Regions from separate parts of the Hafnia sp. CBA7124 genome, predicted to be linked through region 1. Evidence: predicted binding sites of a transcription regulator. Region 1 holds the regulator's gene; each other region holds the start of a gene.
The links. The regulator PurR, encoded in region 1, represses purine synthesis genes. The targets are predictions, from matches to a motif close to CANGCAAACGTTTGCNTG.

Region 1 (5,944 bases):
CGCTACGTTGGCTCGCGTAAGTAATAAAAAAACCTATGGCCGCCAGCGCGGTGAATTGAATAGCCATGGCAGAAGCAGCAAAGGTGAATTAGCCAAGCTCAAGCTGAATCAAAACAATATTGAAATCGTTGATGGCAAACCCATTCGTCTGAGTCCTCAGCATAAAAAGCGTTACCAGCATGCTAAGCAAACGGCGATGAATAAGCTGATGAATCAGGTAGGAAAACCGTATCGTTGGGGTGGTGCGTCACCAAGCACAGGCTTCGATTGCAGTGGATTGGTTTATTACGCCTATCAGGATTTACTGAGCATCAAGATCCCTCGTACCGCCAATGAAATGTATCATCTGCGTGATGCGGCTCCGGTGAAAAAAACAGAGCTACAAAAAGGCGACTTGGTCTTCTTCCGTATTAATAATCGGGGTGCCGCCGACCATGTGGGTGTTTATATGGGTGAGGGAAAATTCATTCAGTCACCTCGCACCGGCGAACAAATTCGGATCAGCTATTTAGATAACGATTATTGGCAAGGACACTACGTTGGCGCTCGCCGCGTGATGACGCCAAAAACGATTCGTTAATAGCAGAAGATCATTGTTAAACAGACTTATGGTAGGGATTCATTGCATTTTGTGATAATCCCTATCATTTAGATTTACCCCATCTTTGTATTATCCCCTCCCCTTATTTTATGTTCTGTGGCCGTTTTGAACGAATGGTGCACAAATCGCCAATTGATAACCAAAAACAAAAATTTTGCCTGTTATTAGATTCAAAACTTGCTAAAATCGATCCCCATAACAAGAGCACAACAAGATCGTTTCAATTTTAAAAACCCGCTCACTGACATTAACGTTGGTGTGATGCATGAAACATAAAACACTTACGTGTAACTGTTTCATTGCAAAATAGAGCAATAATAGGAGAGAGCAATGTCTTTTGAATTACCTGCATTACCATACGAAAAAAACGCACTCGAACCGCACATCTCCGCAGAAACCTTGGAATACCACTACGGTAAGCATCACAATACCTATGTGGTAAACCTGAACAACCTGATCAAAGGCACTGAGTTCGAAGGTAAATCACTGGAAGAGATCATCAAGACCTCTACTGGCGGTATCTTCAACAACGCTGCTCAGGTTTGGAACCACACCTTCTACTGGCATTGCCTGTCACCAAAAGGTGGCAACGCACCAACTGGCGCCGTGGCTGAAGCCATTAACAAAGCGTTTGGTTCATTTGATGCATTCAAAGAAGAACTGACTAAATCTGCCATTGGCAACTTCGGTTCTGGTTGGACTTGGCTGGTTAAAAAAGCAGACGGTTCTTTGGCGATTGTAAACACCTCAAACGCTGCAACTCCACTGACCAACGGTGACAAACCACTGCTGACCGTGGACGTTTGGGAACACGCCTACTACATCGACTATCGCAACGCGCGTCCTAAATATCTGGAGAACTTCTGGGCTCTGGTAAACTGGGAATTCGTGGCGAAAAACTTGGCATAAGTTTGCTGAGTGACGTACATGAAAAAGGCGGTCAACTGACCGCCTTTTGTTTTAGCCATGTTAATGGCTATCGATAAAAAACTTAGCGATAAATCAATGTAGCGCAGCAACAAAACTAAAGATAACAATCACAGCCAGTGCTGCGACCGTTGTCATTAGAGAATATTTCAGATCGGTTTCCATTTCTTCTTCTCCCGCATTTCGTTATCAGATCAATTTTGATTATACATAAACACTTGCAGAAAGTGTGTGAAATCATTTTCACATACCTTAAATGGGATCGCACGCAGTAAAACTTTCGATTATTCTTTCTGTTAACACACAATTTTGACTTCCCCTTTTGCATTTTATAGGCCAAAATTTACGGTTTACTGCTACGTATCAGCTTTCATAACGTAAAAGAATAGGCTGGCGCTTGATATATCCGCATATTCCTCTCTTTGATGCGATTGTAATCAGTGTATTTTGATGTACGTAAGCAAACGATTAACACAATAGCTATGTCATAGTTACATTAGCTTAGGAGTCATCTGTTTCATGGCAACGATTAAAGATGTGGCAAAACGCGCGGGCGTTTCAACCACGACAGTGTCTCACGTTATTAATAAGACGCGTTTTGTCGCAGAAGAGACCAAGACCGCGGTTTGGGAAGCAATTAAAGAATTGCACTACTCTCCCAGCGCCGTCGCCCGTAGCCTGAAAGTTAACCACACCAAATCGATCGGTTTGCTGGCGACGTCCAGCGAGGCGCCCTATTTTGCTGAGGTCATTGAGGCCGTTGAAAACGCCTGCTACAGCCAAGGCTATACGCTCATTTTATGTAACTCTCACAACAACCCTGAAAAGCAAAAAGCTTATTTAGCGATGCTGGCGCAAAAACGCGTCGATGGATTATTAGTGATGTGTTCTGAATACCCAGAAAATCTGCTGCAAACCCTTGAGGACTACCGCAATATTCCAATGGTGGTGATGGACTGGGGGACACAACGCAGTGATTTTACCGATGCCATTCAGGATAATGCGTTCGAAGGTGGCTATTTAGCCGGCCGCTATTTAATTGAACGTGGTCATCGTGATATTGGGGCGATTACCGGTCAGCTTTCTCGTAACACCGGCGGAGGTCGCCTACGCGGCTTCCTGAAAGCCCTACAAGAAGCCAACATTCCCGCTCGTGATGAGTGGATGGTAGAAGGCGATTTCGAGCCAGAATCCGGTTACAAAGCCATGCATCAAATTCTGTCGCAAAAAAATCGCCCAACGGCGGTCTTTGTGGGTGGGGACATCATGGCGATGGGCGCAATATGTGCCGCCGATGAGATGGGCTTGCGTGTACCGCAGGATATATCGGTGATCGGTTATGATAACGTGCGCAACGCCCGCTACTTCTCACCAGCGTTGACCACCATCCATCAGCCGAAAGAGCGTTTGGGCTCAATGGCCTTTGACATGCTACTCGACCGTATCGTGAGCAAGCGTGAAGATTCTCAAACGATCGAGGTGCATCCAAAACTGGTGGAACGCCGCTCCGTTGCCGATGGCCCATATCTGGACTATCGCCGCTAAGTGATGAAGAACAGCCCTTTTCTTTTAGCGCTGTTCCCCGTTGGGCTGTTCATAGCAGGAGCGTTGCCAATATTGGCAGCGCTCTTGGCACTGACTCAGCCGCTGTCTGACATTTCCTCTTTCAACACCTTCATCCAGCCGTGGACGCTTTTACTCCAATGGCCAGGTTTGATGCGCTCAGTTGGCCTGAGCTTATGGAGTGCAATCGCCGCGACGTTAATATCACTTTGGTTGGCATTAGCGCTTTGCAGTCAGGTTATACAGCGCGCCAGCTGCACCGCTCGCGCTATTTCGAGTGCGATTTTAGCCATGCCGCATATTGCACTGGCGACCGGTCTCATACTGCTGTTATCCCCCTCAGGTTGGCTACTCAGGCTTATATCCCCAACATTTACGGGTTTTGTGCGCCCGCCAGATTGGCCAATCGTCAATGACCCTTATGCCCTATCCTTAATTCTTTTATTGGTGATCAAAGAGACACCTTTTTTATTTTTGATGGCGTTTAACATCGCGGGTCGAATTGATGTCGCTCGCCAGATGCAGGCTGCTAACGCATTGGGTTACCACAGTGAGAAAGCCTGGTGGTTGCTATTAGTTCCGCAAATACTTGTGGCTCTGCGTTTGCCGTTGTTTTGTGTGCTCGCCTTTGGCCTATCCACCGTAGATATTGCGATTCTATTGGGGCCACAGCAGCCCACAACCTTGGCGTTGTTAGTTTGGCAATGGATAAGCGAACCCTCGATGGGGCATCAATCTTTAGCCGCTGCTGGTACGCTGCTACTTATTGTTATCACATTAGCCAGCTTTGGTGCGTGGCGATATGCTGAAAAGAGCTGGTTAACATATTGCCGCAACGCTTATGGACAAAGGCGCAGCACGTGGCGCATGCCGCTTACCCCACTCTGGGCAATGGGTATTGTGTTAACGCTGGGCGCCTATGCGGTACTCTTCGTGTGGTCGGTTGCATGGCGTTGGCCTTTCTCGTCTTCTTTTCCACTACAGTGGAGCTATGATTATTGGCTTACCAGCGTTCATCAGCTTAGTACTCCGATCATAAATAGTCTGCTCATTGCGAGTGTGGCGAATCTGTTAGGTTTACTTCTGTGCGTTGGTTTTTTGGAATGGCAATTTTATACGCGTAGAAATACAAACTCATGGTTTCTGCTCGCCCCGCTGTTGACTCCACAAATCAGCCTAATTTTCGGCTTGCAGCACATGGCCGCTTGGTTGGATGTGATTGGTCTGCTGCCCAGCGTGATCTTTGCTCATATGGTGTTTATCGTTCCGTATTTTTTTCTTAGCCTCAGCGGCACGTGGCAGACTTTCGATCCGCGGCTGATCTATACCGCACAATCACTTGGAAAGTCGCCTTGGACCTGTTTCTGGCGCATCAAGATCCCATTATTGAGTAAGCCATTGGCGCTTTCCGTCGCATTAGGTTTCGCGGTTAGCATAGGATTATATTTACCCACGCTGGGTTTAGGCGCTGGGCGCTTCCCCACGTTGGCAACGGAAACCGTCGCTTATGCATCCGGTATCGATCGCCGCATGGCCGCCGTTGCGGCTCTGTGGCAAACGTTCATCCCACTTTTGGTTTACGGTATCGCGCTATTTTTGCCATTCATACTGACAAGGAACAAAAAACTGTGACGGCTTTAGCGTTTGAGCAATTCCAGGTTTATCTCGATGATAGACCGCTAACTTCAGCGTTGAATACCCGCGTAGAAGGCGGACAAATACTCACGCTGATGGGGCCTAGCGGCTGCGGGAAATCGAGCTTATTGCTGGCTATGGCGGGGCATGCTCACGCCCCGCTATCAACGCAGGGAAAAGTGCTGATCGATAGTCATGATGTGACTGAACTTCCTGCCTATCAGCGAAAAATCGGGCTGCTATTCCAAGATGATTTATTGTTTCCCCACCTAAACGTTACACAAAACCTGCTTTTCGCCTTACCTGAAAACATCGGCAAAGAAGAACAGCATCAGCAGGTCACGCAGGCATTAGAGAAAATTGACATGGCTGAGTTTTCATCTCGCTATCCCGATGAACTATCTGGCGGCCAGCGCGCCAGAATCAGTTTGTTGCGCACCCTGCTTTCTCGCCCTCGCGCGGTGGCATTGGATGAACCTTTTTCCAAGCTTGATAAATCGCTGCGGCAACAGTTTCGCCAATGGGTTTTTGGCGAATTACAACAGGCTAATATTGCCACCCTGCTAGTGACACACGACGAAGACGACGTTCCGCCAAACGGCCAAATCATCATGCTCTAAAACCCTATTCAGGGCTGAGCCACTCTTGATTCATCGTTTCAGTATCACCGAGGTAATCCAGTAACCAATCAATGGCCGGTGAGCGGGTATGGTCTTCCCAAGTGACACAGCAGGCGCTATCAGGAAACGGCTGAGCCAATTGTAAGATCTTCAGCTTACCCGAATGCACCAGCGGTTCCGCCATGTGCGCGGGCATCAGGCCTACGCAAAGCCCATTCTCTAAACAATCGCAGGCTGACTGCCAATCAGGCACCACTAGGCGTCGCTGATTATCTAATAGCCATGTATCGCGCTTAGGCAGATCTCGAGATGTGTCTTCAATACACAAGGCAGGAAAAGGGCGAATTTTGTCATCACTTAACTCGCCTTCCAATTTTGCCAGCGGGTGATCGGGGCTCACCAGACAATGCCAGCGTAGAAATCCCATATCGCGAAAAGAAAAACGCCCTCCGGCCGGAACCGCACGCGTCGCCCCTATCGCCACCTCTACGCGTCCGGCGACTAAGGCATCCCATACGCCATTAAACACTTCGGGGTGGATCATTAATTCCATATCAGGGAAATGACGATAAAAATCGACCACCAATTGGCGGCTTCG
Region 2 (5,944 bases), 840 kb from region 1:
CAGGCGGCTCGCGTGTCTGATTACACTGCGTTTATCCATCAGGGGGAAGTGGTGGAGTACGCCGATACTGATACGTTGTTTACCTCGCCAAGGCAGAAGAAGACGGAAGATTATATTACGGGGAGATATGGGTGATAGATGCAATAGATTTGGTGTGTTACGTCCGCCTAAGATACTGAGTCCTACATATACATTGTGCAGGCATCCGAGCAAGGTGGCTCAATCGCCGTTATAGCTTAAGCGTGGTGAAAGGTTACGTCCGTCTAAAACTACGAATTCTACCTGTGCATGGTGCAGACGTCCGTGTTAGGGGGCCAATCGCCGCCCCCTAACAACCCGGCTTGGCACCCCCTTCCAGCCCGCTACGCGGGTGCCCTCATTTCATCATTCCGGTCTTAACGGAACGAACGGCAATCGCCATCCTGGCTCCTCCGTTCTTTCGCCGACGTCCCTGTCGGCGAATTCTAACCTGCATGATTCACTCGGCTGTCCGGTAACGTGCCGGAGAAGGTCAAACCCAAAAGACAAAAAAACATCTGTTTTTTAGTTTAAGTTTTGGGAGAAAGAGCAACGCTAACAGGATGTTAGCGTTAGGGGAGGAGGCGCCAGGGATGGCGCATGCCGACCCGGTGCGGAGATGGCGTCTCGGATAAAAGCGCGAGGATTGAAGGGGCGCGCGCTGGCGCCCCTCATCGTACGCCTTCAGTAATGTACCCATGTAGCTCGGTATAAATAGGCGGACGAAATCTTACACCAAGGCTTCATAAGCAAAGCGCTCGAAACCTTACATAAAGGCTTGTTTTGCGCCCCAACCTTACATTGAATTCGGATTCACCGGCGGGGTAGGGGATTTATATTTCGCCAAATAATCCGGCTGGAAAATACACATACGGATTGCGTTGCGGTATTCGCCGTTGATAAAGAATTCGTGGATCAGTTCGCCTTCGATTTTGAATCCTAACTTGCTGTAAATATGAATCGCCTTTTGGTTTTCTTTGTCGACGATTAAATACAGTTTGTAGAGATTGAGCACCGAAAAACCATGATCCAAAGCCAACTGTGCCGCTTTGCTGGCATAACCGTGGCCTTGATGGGCAGGGTCGATGATGATTTGAAATTCGGCGCGGCGGTGAATATGGTCAATCTCAACCAGTTCAACTAAGCCAATTTTAACCCCGTCGTGTTCAACCACGAAGCGGCGTTCGCTCTGATCGTGAATGTGTTTGTCATACAGCTCAGAGAGTTCTACAAAGGCAATATAGGGTTCTTCAAACCAATAGCGCATGATGCTAGCGTTATTGTCGAGTTGATGAACGAACGTCAAGTCTTCCCGTTCCAGGGGGCGCAATCTGACGTTGTTGTCGCTGGACATGTTGATTCCTCTCACTGTCATAAGTTTCAGCAGGATAGCCGATGTAGTGAATACTACAGACTGTATTATACCCAAAATAATTCAAGTTGCTTGAAGGCGGCAAATACAAAAATCCCCAGCCAAGGCTAGGGATTTTGTTTATAACGGCAGTGAAGCGTGGTTTAGTCTGGCGCGTACCCTTGCGCAGGTAAGCATACGCCGTCTAACCATGCAGCATCGTCTTTGGCTTTTAAGCGTCCATCAATAAACCAGCTGACAACCAGCGGATAGATAGAATGCTCTTGCACCTGAACACGCTCAATAATTTCATCTTCGCTGTCATGCTCGAAGATCGGAACTTTGGCCTGTAGAACAACCGGCCCGCCGTCCAGCTCATCGGTGACAAAATGCACCGAGGTACCATGCTCTTCATCACCGTTGTTTAGCGCCTGCTGGTGCGTGTGTAATCCCGGATATTTGGGCAGCAGAGAAGGGTGGATATTGAGCATCCTGCCCTGATAATGCTGCACAAAACGCGGAGATAAAATACGCATATAGCCCGCTAGAACCACTAAATCTGGCTGGTATCCGTCGATCTCTTGCATTAGCGCCAGATCAAAAGCATCGCGGTCGGCATAGGATTTTGGGTCTAGACAGTGCGCGGGAATTCCATCCTGTGCTGCACGTTCAAGTCCATAGGCATTTGCCTTATTGCTGAACACCGCACTGATGCGTCCACGGATGCGCCCATCGTTACAGGCATCAATTAATGCCTGTAGGTTGCTACCGTTGCCGGAAATTAAAACGACGATGTTTTTCATTTGCTCAGTCGCTTAGGCGTTGATCACAACGCGTTCATCGGTATTTGACGCCGCAATTGCACCAATTTTCCATGCTTTTTCGCCGTGGGCATTCATGAGCGCAATCGCCGCATCCACCTCTGAAGCAGGCAGCGCGATGATCATGCCAACGCCGCAGTTGAAGGTACGATACATTTCATGTCGGCTGACGTTGCCAGCCTGTTGCAGCCAGTTAAAGACCGATGGCCACTGCCAGCTGGATTCATCGATAACGGCCTGTGTGCCTTCTGGCAGCACGCGTGGAATGTTCTCCCAGAAACCGCCGCCGGTGAGGTGGGCAATCGCATGGATGTCGTGTTCTTCAATCAGCTTAAGAATGGATTTTACGTAGATCTTGGTTGGCGCCAGTAAATGGTCTGCCAGCGGTTTGCCATCCAGCTCTTCTTTGAGCGGATCGGTATGGCTGACTTCTAAAATCTTGCGCACCAGCGAATAGCCGTTGGAATGTGGACCGCTTGCGCCCAGCGCGATGAGTACGTCGCCCGCTTGAACCTTGCTGCCGTCAATGATTTCGGACTTTTCAACCACGCCAACGCAGAAGCCTGCAACGTCGTAATCTTCGCCGTGATACATCCCCGGCATTTCAGCGGTTTCACCACCGACCAGCGCGCAGCCTGACTGCTTGCAGCCTTCGGCAATGCCGGTAATAACGCTAGCGGCGGTGTCTACGTCTAATTTTCCGGTCGCATAATAATCGAGGAAGAACAGCGGTTCGGCGCCTTGCACGACCAAGTCATTAACGCACATCGCGACCAAATCAATACCGATGGTGTCGTGACGTTTTAAATCCATCGCCAGACGTAATTTGGTGCCAACGCCGTCGGTGCCTGAAACCAGAATGGGTTCGCGATACTTTTGCGGCAGGGCACAAAGTGCGCCAAATCCACCCAGACCACCCATGACTTCCGGGCGACGAGTTTCTTTTACCACACCTTTAATGCGATCAACTAAGGCATTGCCAGCATCAATGTCTACACCTGCGTCTTTATAACTGAGAGCGGTTTTGTCGGTCACTGCGAAAATCCCCATGGCGGTTAGGATGAGTTCTGATATCAGGAGTGAAGAGGAACCGCTAACTCAGTAACGGTGCGGCTTGCACTTGCATCGGATAACAGAACGCACACTGAAATATTCAAAAGCGCGGCAATTCTAACAGTCTAGGCAAACGTTTGCGAGCGGCTTGTGAAGGGGATCTGATTTTTTCCTGTAAACAGTGGAGATCTCATCTAAGCTGATCTGGATCATGATTTTAACGGTGGCGCGGATTTTAAAAGGCGTTATAATCTCGCGATTTTTTTTTGCGCTGACCGCAACCTGGGAGATGAAATGATGAAGATCGTCGAAGTAAAACACCCGCTCGTAAGACATAAACTGGGCTTGATGCGCGAGAACGATATTAGCACCAAACGTTTTCGTGAACTGGCATCAGAGGTCGGGAGTTTACTGACCTATGAAGCGACCGCAGACCTCGAAACAGAAAAAGTAACAATTGATGGTTGGTGTGGTCCAGTCGAAGTCGATCAGATCAAAGGTAAAAAAATCACCGTGGTTCCAATCCTGCGCGCAGGTTTGGGCATGATGGAAGGCGTGCTGGAACATGTTCCAAGCGCACGTATCAGCGTTGTTGGTGTTTACCGCGACGAAGAAACTCTGGAGCCTGTGCCTTACTTCCAGAAATTGGTTTCAAACATCGATGAGCGTATGGCGCTGGTGGTTGATCCAATGTTAGCAACCGGTGGTTCTATGATTGCAACTATCGATCTGCTGAAAAAAGCAGGCTGTCACAGTATTAAAGTATTAGTACTGGTTGCTGCGCCAGAAGGTATTGCGGCGTTAGAAAAAGTGCACCCAGACGTTGAGCTGTACACTGCGTCTATCGATCAGGGCTTGAATGAGAAGGGGTACATCATTCCTGGCTTGGGCGATGCGGGCGATAAGATATTTGGTACGAAATAATGATTGAGCCGACTTGAGAGTCGGCTTTTTTTTGGTCTATACCCTAATGCCGATCGTTTAAGAGATCGAGATACACGGGGCTAGCACACCGCGGGGCCGTTATGGAACACATCCATGTGTTCCCCCCTAAAGGGCAATGCTGAAGCATTGTTCAACTTTGCTCCTGGCAAAGTTGTCGGCAGCTAAAGCTGCTACGACCCCATCGGTGTACTTCCCCTAAAATCATGCTTCAGTGACCAGCATTAGTCTGTATATACCCTGCATTCTTAAAGCGGGTAGACCAAGCTAAAAACACAACACCCGGCTATTCAATAAAATCACTTAGAGGATAAAAAACATGACTCGTCGCGTCATCGGAGTAAGCGAACGCCCACCGCTTTTGCAAACGATTCCGTTGAGCTTCCAGCATTTGTTCGCCATGTTTGGCGCAACGGTTCTGGTGCCTATTCTATTCAAGATAAACCCTGCGACGGTCTTGCTGTTCAACGGCGTCGGTACGCTGCTGTATTTATTTATCTGTAAGGGAAAAATCCCTGCTTATTTGGGATCGAGTTTTGCCTTTATTTCACCGGTTATGCTGCTGTTACCTTTAGGCTATGAGCTGGCGCTCGGTGGCTTTATTGTGTGCGGCGCGCTGTTCTGCTTGGTGGCGTTGATTGTGAAGAAAGCCGGAACGGGCTGGCTGGATGTGATGTTCCCTCCGGCGGCGATGGGGGCGATTGTTGCGGTTATCGGACTTGAGCTTGCGGGCGTTGCCGCGAATATGGCGGGCTTATTGCCAGCCAGCGGAGCATCGGTAGATACCACCACGATCACCATTTCTATGGTGACTTTAGGGGTGACCGTATTGGGCTCGGTGCTGTTCCGCGGCTTTTTAGCGATTATCCCTATCTTAATCGGTGTGTTGGCAGGGTATGCACTGTCATTTGCCATGGGCGTGGTGGATTTAACGCCTATCCGTGAAGCTCATTGGTTTGCGTTACCGACTTTCTATACGCCAAAATTTGAGTGGTTTGCGATCCTGACCATTCTGCCTGCTGCGCTGGTGGTAATTGCCGAGCACGTGGGCCATTTGGTGGTGACGGCGAATATCGTGAAGAAAGATTTGCTGCGTGATCCTGGTTTGCATCGCTCGATGTTTGCGAATGGTCTATCAACCATGTTCTCGGGTTTCTTCGGCTCAACGCCAAATACCACCTACGGCGAAAATATCGGCGTGATGGCGATTACCAAAGTGTATAGCACCTGGGTAATTGGCGGCGCAGCGGTTCTGGCTATTCTGCTGTCTTGTATCGGCAAGCTGGCAGCGGCGATTCAGATGGTGCCCGTGCCGGTGATGGGCGGTGTCTCTCTGCTGCTGTACGGCGTCATCGGTGCATCGGGTATTCGTGTGCTGATTGAATCAAAAGTGGACTACAACAAAGCGCAGAACCTGATCCTGACGTCGATTATTTTGATTATTGGCGTGAGCGGCGCGACCATCCACATTGGTGCCGCTGAATTGAAAGGTATGGCGCTGGCGACGATTGTTGGTATTGCCATGAGTCTGTTATTCAAAGTGATCAGCATGGTTCGTGGTGAAGAAGTGATCCTCGACGAAGCAGACGAAGAACAAACGCCTGCGCGTTAATCTGATCCTGACGATCCTCGCTCAACAGCCGCCAGTTTATGTGTTAAACTGGCGGCGTTTTTTTGCCTGTTTTGGTTTGAGGTGCTTCTGAACACGCCGGCACAGCTTTCACTGCCACTTTATTTGCCTGATGACGAGACTTTTGCG
Region 3 (5,944 bases), 1.6 Mb from region 1:
CAACATACGGCGCTGAACCATGCCGGGGGTTAAGTTTATCAGCGAGCCTTCTTTTAGCTCTTTTTCGATCTGAAGATGCGGGATCATACAGCAGGTGGTTCCCTGCAATGCCAGTTGTACAAAGGCTTCAGATGAATTAACGATATGACACGGTACGCTGCCCGGCGGTAGATCAAAGTTCTGTTGTAGGAAAGCTTGGTGCATATCGTCTAAGTGGTCAAAGGCGACGGCTGGCGCTTTCAGCAATGAAGAACGGTTCACGCCATTTGGGAAGTAACGTGCAGCAAAAGTCGGTGACGCCACAAATAGGTAATCGAGCGCACCAAGGCGGTCGACTAAACAGCTAGGTAATGGCTGTGGCTGGATACTCACCGCGCCGACCACTTCACCACGACGGAGTCGTTCCTGAGTTCGGGTTTCATCTTCAACCTGAAGGTTCAAGCGCAGCGGTGAATCCGCCAGCACCGGTTTTAAGGCGGGCAGCAGCCAAGTTGCCAAACTATCGGCGTTGACGGCGAGAGAGAGCAACAGTGGGCCATCGGTGCTGCTATCGTTGCCTAGCCACTCCTCTTCAAGCAATTCAACTTGATGCAACAAAGCCAGCAAACGCTGCCCCTGTTCCGTTGGGCGAGGGGGGACGGTACGAACCAGCAGAGGCTGACCGAACAGGTTTTCTAACTGCTTGATTCGCTGAGAAACCGCTGACTGAGTTATACAGAGTTTTTGTGCCGCACGCTCAAAGCCACGTTCGCGTATTACCGCATCCAGTGCTTGCAAAGTCCGGTAGTCCGGGCGTTTCATGTTGTTCTTCGTCCCCTGCTCTTATGATTTTTATATCTTAATAACTGCAATATGCCACATTTTTTCCCCTTCAAGAGGAGAAAATACACTCTTGTCATGGAAAAGGTGATCGCTTAAGGCGAAAAAGCCGCCCTGTGACACGCCATTTATGGGCAGTTGCTCTATAATACGCACACGTTTTCGTAGCATAGTCCATAGGATTCGGTAATGACTCAAGATGAACTGAAAAAAGCAGTGGGTTGGGAAGCGCTCAAGTATGTAAAACCGGGCACCATCGTGGGTGTGGGCACGGGCTCAACCGCCGCGCATTTTATTGATGCGCTGGGCACCATGAAAGGGCAAATCGAGGGCGCGGTTTCAAGCTCTGATGCTTCCACTGAGAAACTGAAAAGTTTGGGCATTACCGTTTTCGATCTTAACGAAGTCGATTCGTTAGATATTTATGTTGATGGTGCGGATGAAATCAACGGTCACATGCAGATGATCAAAGGCGGCGGAGCGGCACTGACTCGCGAGAAGATCGTGGCGGCCGTGGCGAAGAAATTTATTTGCATCGTCGATTCTTCTAAACAGGTAGATATTCTGGGTAACTTCCCGCTGCCTGTAGAAGTGATCCCGATGGCACGCTCCTACGTTGCGCGTGAGTTGGTGAAATTAGGCGGCCAGCCTGAATATCGCCAAGGCGTTCTAACGGATAACGGCAACGTGATTTTAGACGTGCATAATCTGAAAATTATGGATGCGATTGCGTTAGAAAAACAGATTAACGGTATTGCCGGTGTGGTCACCGTTGGCTTGTTCGCAAATCGTGGCGCGGACGTTGCGCTGGTTGGCTCGGCTGACGGCGTGAAAACCATTACGGCTTAAATTATTCGCCATGATGAATCAGCAGCTCCGAATCTTCGGGGCTGTTTTTTTATGTGCAGCACCTTGCGATTTTTATCTTATTCCTCCCTCTTTGTTAACTTCGTTTTAAACATAGAATTCCATTTATTTATCACACCCCCTAAATTCGGTGACATATGTCACATATTTGCGCTTGACGATACTTTCACGCTGTCACGATTAAAAGCAGTAGCATTTTTCGCCAACTTTTAACGTTTTCAACCCGTTGCTCACCCCCTTGTAGGCAATCGGTTGGCTTGCTGGATGCGTAATATTTGTTATGTTGGCTGCATGCCGCAGGAGTTTTGCTTTCCGTTGCGGCCACACTAAGGTTCGAATTAACAGGGGTTAGGGTCGGGTCATGGCAAAAGTATCTTTGGAGAAAGACAGGATTAAGTTCCTTTTAGTTGAAGGGGTTCATCAAAGCACCGTCGACAATCTACGTGCAGCGGGTTACACCAACATCGAATATCATAAAGGTGCGCTGGACTCTGAATCGATGAAGGCATCCATTCGTGATGCTCATTTCGTTGGAATTCGTTCCCGAACCCACCTGACCGAAGATATCTTCGCTGCGGCTGAAAAATTGATTGCCGTAGGCTGTTTCTGCATTGGTACCAATCAGGTCGATCTTACCGCGGCGGCAAAACGCGGCATTCCAGTATTTAATGCGCCGTTCTCTAATACACGTTCGGTAGCCGAAATGGTGCTGGGCGAGCTGTTGCTGCTGTTACGCGGCATTCCAACGGCCAATGCCTGTGCGCATCGCGGTGAATGGAATAAACAGGCCGTGGGCTGTTTTGAAGCGCGTGGTAAAAAACTGGGCATTATTGGTTACGGCCATATCGGAACCCAGCTGGGTATTTTGGCTGAAGGCATTGGTATGAACGTCTTCTTCTATGATATCGAGAACAAACTGCCATTGGGGAATGCGCAGCAGGTCCGTCATCTCTCTGATTTGCTCAACATGAGCGATGTCGTGACATTGCATGTGCCTGAAACGCGTTCCACCAAAGATATGATTGGTGCCGAAGAGTTGGCGCTTATGAAGCCTGGAGCTATTCTTATCAACGCATCACGCGGCACCGTGGTGGATATTCCTGCTCTGTGCAACGCGTTATCTTCCAAGCATTTATCGGGTGCGGCCATCGACGTGTTCCCAACGGAGCCAGCGACCAACAGCGATCCGTTTAATTCGCCGCTGTGTGAGTTCGATAACGTCTTGCTAACGCCGCATATTGGCGGTTCAACGCAGGAAGCACAGGAAAATATCGGTGCTGAAGTCGCGGGTAAACTCACGAAATATTCTGATAATGGTTCTTCATTGTCAGCGGTGAATTTCCCTGAAGTTTCTCTGCCGATGCATGAAGAAAATGTCAGCCGTCTGCTGCATATTCATGAAAACCGTCCTGGCGTACTGACGCAGATTAACCAGATTTTTGCGGAAGAGGGCGTCAACATTGCCGCGCAGTATCTGCAAACCAATGCTCAGATCGGCTATGTCGTTATTGATATCGAAACCGAGACTGAACGTGCGGAAGCGGCATTGCTGCGCATGAAAGAAATTACGGGAACGATTCGCGCCCGCTTGCTGTACTAATCTCTAAGCGCGATGTTCTTCGCACTAACAAAAATGGCAGCCTAATGGCTGCCGTTTTTATTGGGGCATTTTGTCATCTTACCAGCGGTAGTGAGTGCTCGGCGTGATGATTTCTGGCAGTGGAACGTCCCACTCTTGTACCGGTAACGCATCGACTCTCTGGCAGTCATGCGCCAATCCTATTGGGTACGGGCCGCATTGTTGCGCGTAGGCACTTTCCCAATCCTGCAAGGTTCGGTCATAGAATCCGCCCCCCATGCCTAATCTTTGCCCTGTGGCGTCAAACGCAACCAGCGGGGTAAAAATGATATCTAGCCGAGATATCGGTAATACCTGCTGTACGTTAAGGCGTGGCTCTTCAATGCCAAAATGATTCAGAACCATTTCGCTTTCAGCGCTATAGCGTAAAAACAGTAAGTTACCGCGGCTGAAGGGATGGAGAACCGGAAGATAAACTGATTTTCCCGCCTGCCAAAGACGTTCAATCAGCGGTCTGGTATTGAGCTCGCCGTCGAAAGAGAGAAATAGGGAAACGGTGCGTGCGTTTTGAATTTGCGGTAGTTCCATTACGCGTGTAGCAATGTCTTGTGCTGCATGATGTTGGAAATCATCGCTAAGATTTTTACGTAATTGACGAACTGAACGGCGAATATCCGAGCGGGATTGATCCGAATTTGGAGAAGAAATGCTGAGAGAATGGTTATTGGACATGACACACCCGTTTAAGGATGTTTGGTGTAAGGGAATCTCCGAGGTGCCGCAGCAGGCTGTAACCCTTGAACCCATGGTTCAAGGTGAACGCAACGACGCAATCTTAAGGCTTCTCGGAGACCGAGCGTGCTCACCGATTACGGATCCGCCGCATTCTTGAGGTATTAAATATCGGCTCAGGGGACTGGCCCGCACACGAACACCTCAGAGAAATTTTGTATCCTTTACTGTTAATTAGCTTATCACATTTTTCTTAAAATGATACGACTTTCTTTAAAAATCGTTTGCCAATCAACATGTTACAACTATAAGTCACACTTATTCGAACTGCGCACCCTGACGATCAGTGATGCGACCTTGTTCCAGCAGAGCTTGTTCGATGGTCTGCTGCAACATGCGAATTCTTTGTTCCATATTGGAAGCATAATCGCGAGTTTTCAAGCGTTCTTGCGCCAGTTCGTGACATACGTTTAATGCCGCGATGAAAACCAGTTGCTCCGTATTGGTGACTCTAGTGCGAACTTTGAGATCTTGCAACCGCTGATTAAGATCCTCTGCAGCCTGATTCAACGCTTCTTGTTGTTCTGGCGGGCAATTAACTCTTAACGAACGACCAAAAATTTGAATATCTACCGGTTGTGCAGACATACCACCTTCCTGCCTAGATTTTGCGCCAGTTTCAAAACCGCGAGGGTCACTAAATCGGGCGCCAACTATATATACCTCGCTATGCAGATACAAGCCTTTTGCACATTCCCATTGTTGCGAAAGCCGCAAATGTGAATGCAACTTCAATGACTTTGGGTATGACAAGCCTTATAGCGTGCCCTTTTCTGGTATAGCGACTGATCTTGATGGTAGCATAACACGAACTTTATCTGCCAACGATGACCAAAACGTATGTCAATTGAGATTACTGTACCCGAATATTCTGTTTTTACTCAGGCTTTGCAGCAGCAAGGCGTTGGATTAACTCCCGCTGAAATGCATGGCTTGATCAGCGGGATACTGTGTGGCGGCAATCAGAACGATAATTGGCGCACGATGATCCACGATCTAACCAACGAGGGCGAAGCATTTTCGCAAACGCTCGCACAGCCGCTTCAGGCAACTTATCAGCACACTCGTGATGCGTTAGAAGATGACGGTTTTGGCTTCCAACTGCTTTTACCAGATAGCGATGATGTCACCGTGTTTGATCGTGCTGATGCGCTTTCCGGCTGGGTGAACCATTTCCTGCTAGGTCTGGGAATGATGCAAAAAAATCTTGGCCAGATCAAAGGCGAAGTCGGCGAGGTTATCGACGATCTGCGTAGCATTGCTCAGTTAGGCTACGAAGAAGACGAAGATCAGGAAGAGCTGGAACAATCTCTGGAGGAAGTTGCGGAATACGTGCGTATGGCAGCGATGCTATGCCACAGCGAATTCTCACAGGAAAAGCCAAACGCGGCTGAAATGCAAAAACCCACTCTGCACTAATAAATATCACGCCTAGCGCAACGATGAAATCAGGCGGAACTCCTACCGCCTGATTGATCTTGCTTATCCCATTACGCACTCTGCATGATAGTCTATATCCTTCATACTTGAAGCCGCATCTGTGTTGGCTGCTCATTTCTGAGTTCGCCACGCTACATGCCCGCAATTGCCGATTTCAGGAGAAGGTCATGACCCAGCAAGAATTTCAACGTCGTCGTCAGGCTGTTTTGGCACAGATGGCACCCGGTAGTGCCGCGCTCTTTTTTGCTGCGCCAGAATGCACCCGCAGTGCCGACAGTGAATACCCTTATCGCCAGAACAGCGACTTCTGGTATCTGACCGGCTTTAACGAGCCTGAAGCCTTGCTGATCCTGATTAAGAGCGATGAAACTCACAACCACAGCGTGCTGTTTAATCGCGTGCGTGACTTAACCGCCGAGATTTGGTTTGGACGTCGTTTAGGGCAAG

Region 2: a site for PurR is predicted at 3,370-3,387, ahead of purM (phosphoribosylformylglycinamidine cyclo-ligase). Genes of this name have one in related genera too.
Region 3: a site for PurR is predicted at 1,928-1,945, ahead of serA (phosphoglycerate dehydrogenase). Genes of this name have one in related genera too.

Annotation. Positions count from the first base shown of each region.
Region 1 is NZ_AP017469.1:2,334,291-2,340,234, forward strand. It holds gene CPY98_RS10735 (C40 family peptidase) at 1-580, shown strand, start outside; gene sodB (superoxide dismutase [Fe]) at 932-1,510, shown strand; gene CPY98_RS21110 (YnhF family membrane protein) at 1,604-1,693, opposite strand; gene purR (HTH-type transcriptional repressor PurR) at 2,048-3,073, shown strand; gene CPY98_RS10755 (ABC transporter permease) at 3,077-4,723, shown strand; gene CPY98_RS10760 (ATP-binding cassette domain-containing protein) at 4,720-5,346, shown strand; gene punR (DNA-binding transcriptional activator PunR) at 5,351-5,944, opposite strand, start outside.
Region 2 is NZ_AP017469.1:3,169,882-3,175,825, reverse strand. It holds gene pstB (phosphate ABC transporter ATP-binding protein PstB) at 1-135, shown strand, start outside; gene speG (spermidine N1-acetyltransferase) at 815-1,372, opposite strand; gene purN (phosphoribosylglycinamide formyltransferase) at 1,534-2,172, opposite strand; gene purM (phosphoribosylformylglycinamidine cyclo-ligase) at 2,185-3,225, opposite strand; gene upp (uracil phosphoribosyltransferase) at 3,541-4,167, shown strand; gene uraA (uracil permease) at 4,505-5,797, shown strand; gene hda (DnaA inactivator Hda) at 5,879-5,944, shown strand, end outside.
Region 3 is NZ_AP017469.1:724,689-730,632, forward strand. It holds gene CPY98_RS03435 (LysR family transcriptional regulator ArgP) at 1-801, opposite strand, end outside; gene rpiA (ribose-5-phosphate isomerase RpiA) at 1,009-1,668, shown strand; gene serA (phosphoglycerate dehydrogenase) at 2,048-3,286, shown strand; gene CPY98_RS03450 (5-formyltetrahydrofolate cyclo-ligase) at 3,365-3,997, opposite strand; RNA gene ssrS (6S RNA) at 4,029-4,211, opposite strand; gene zapA (cell division protein ZapA) at 4,316-4,645, opposite strand; gene CPY98_RS03465 (YecA family protein) at 4,898-5,476, shown strand; gene pepP (Xaa-Pro aminopeptidase) at 5,665-5,944, shown strand, end outside.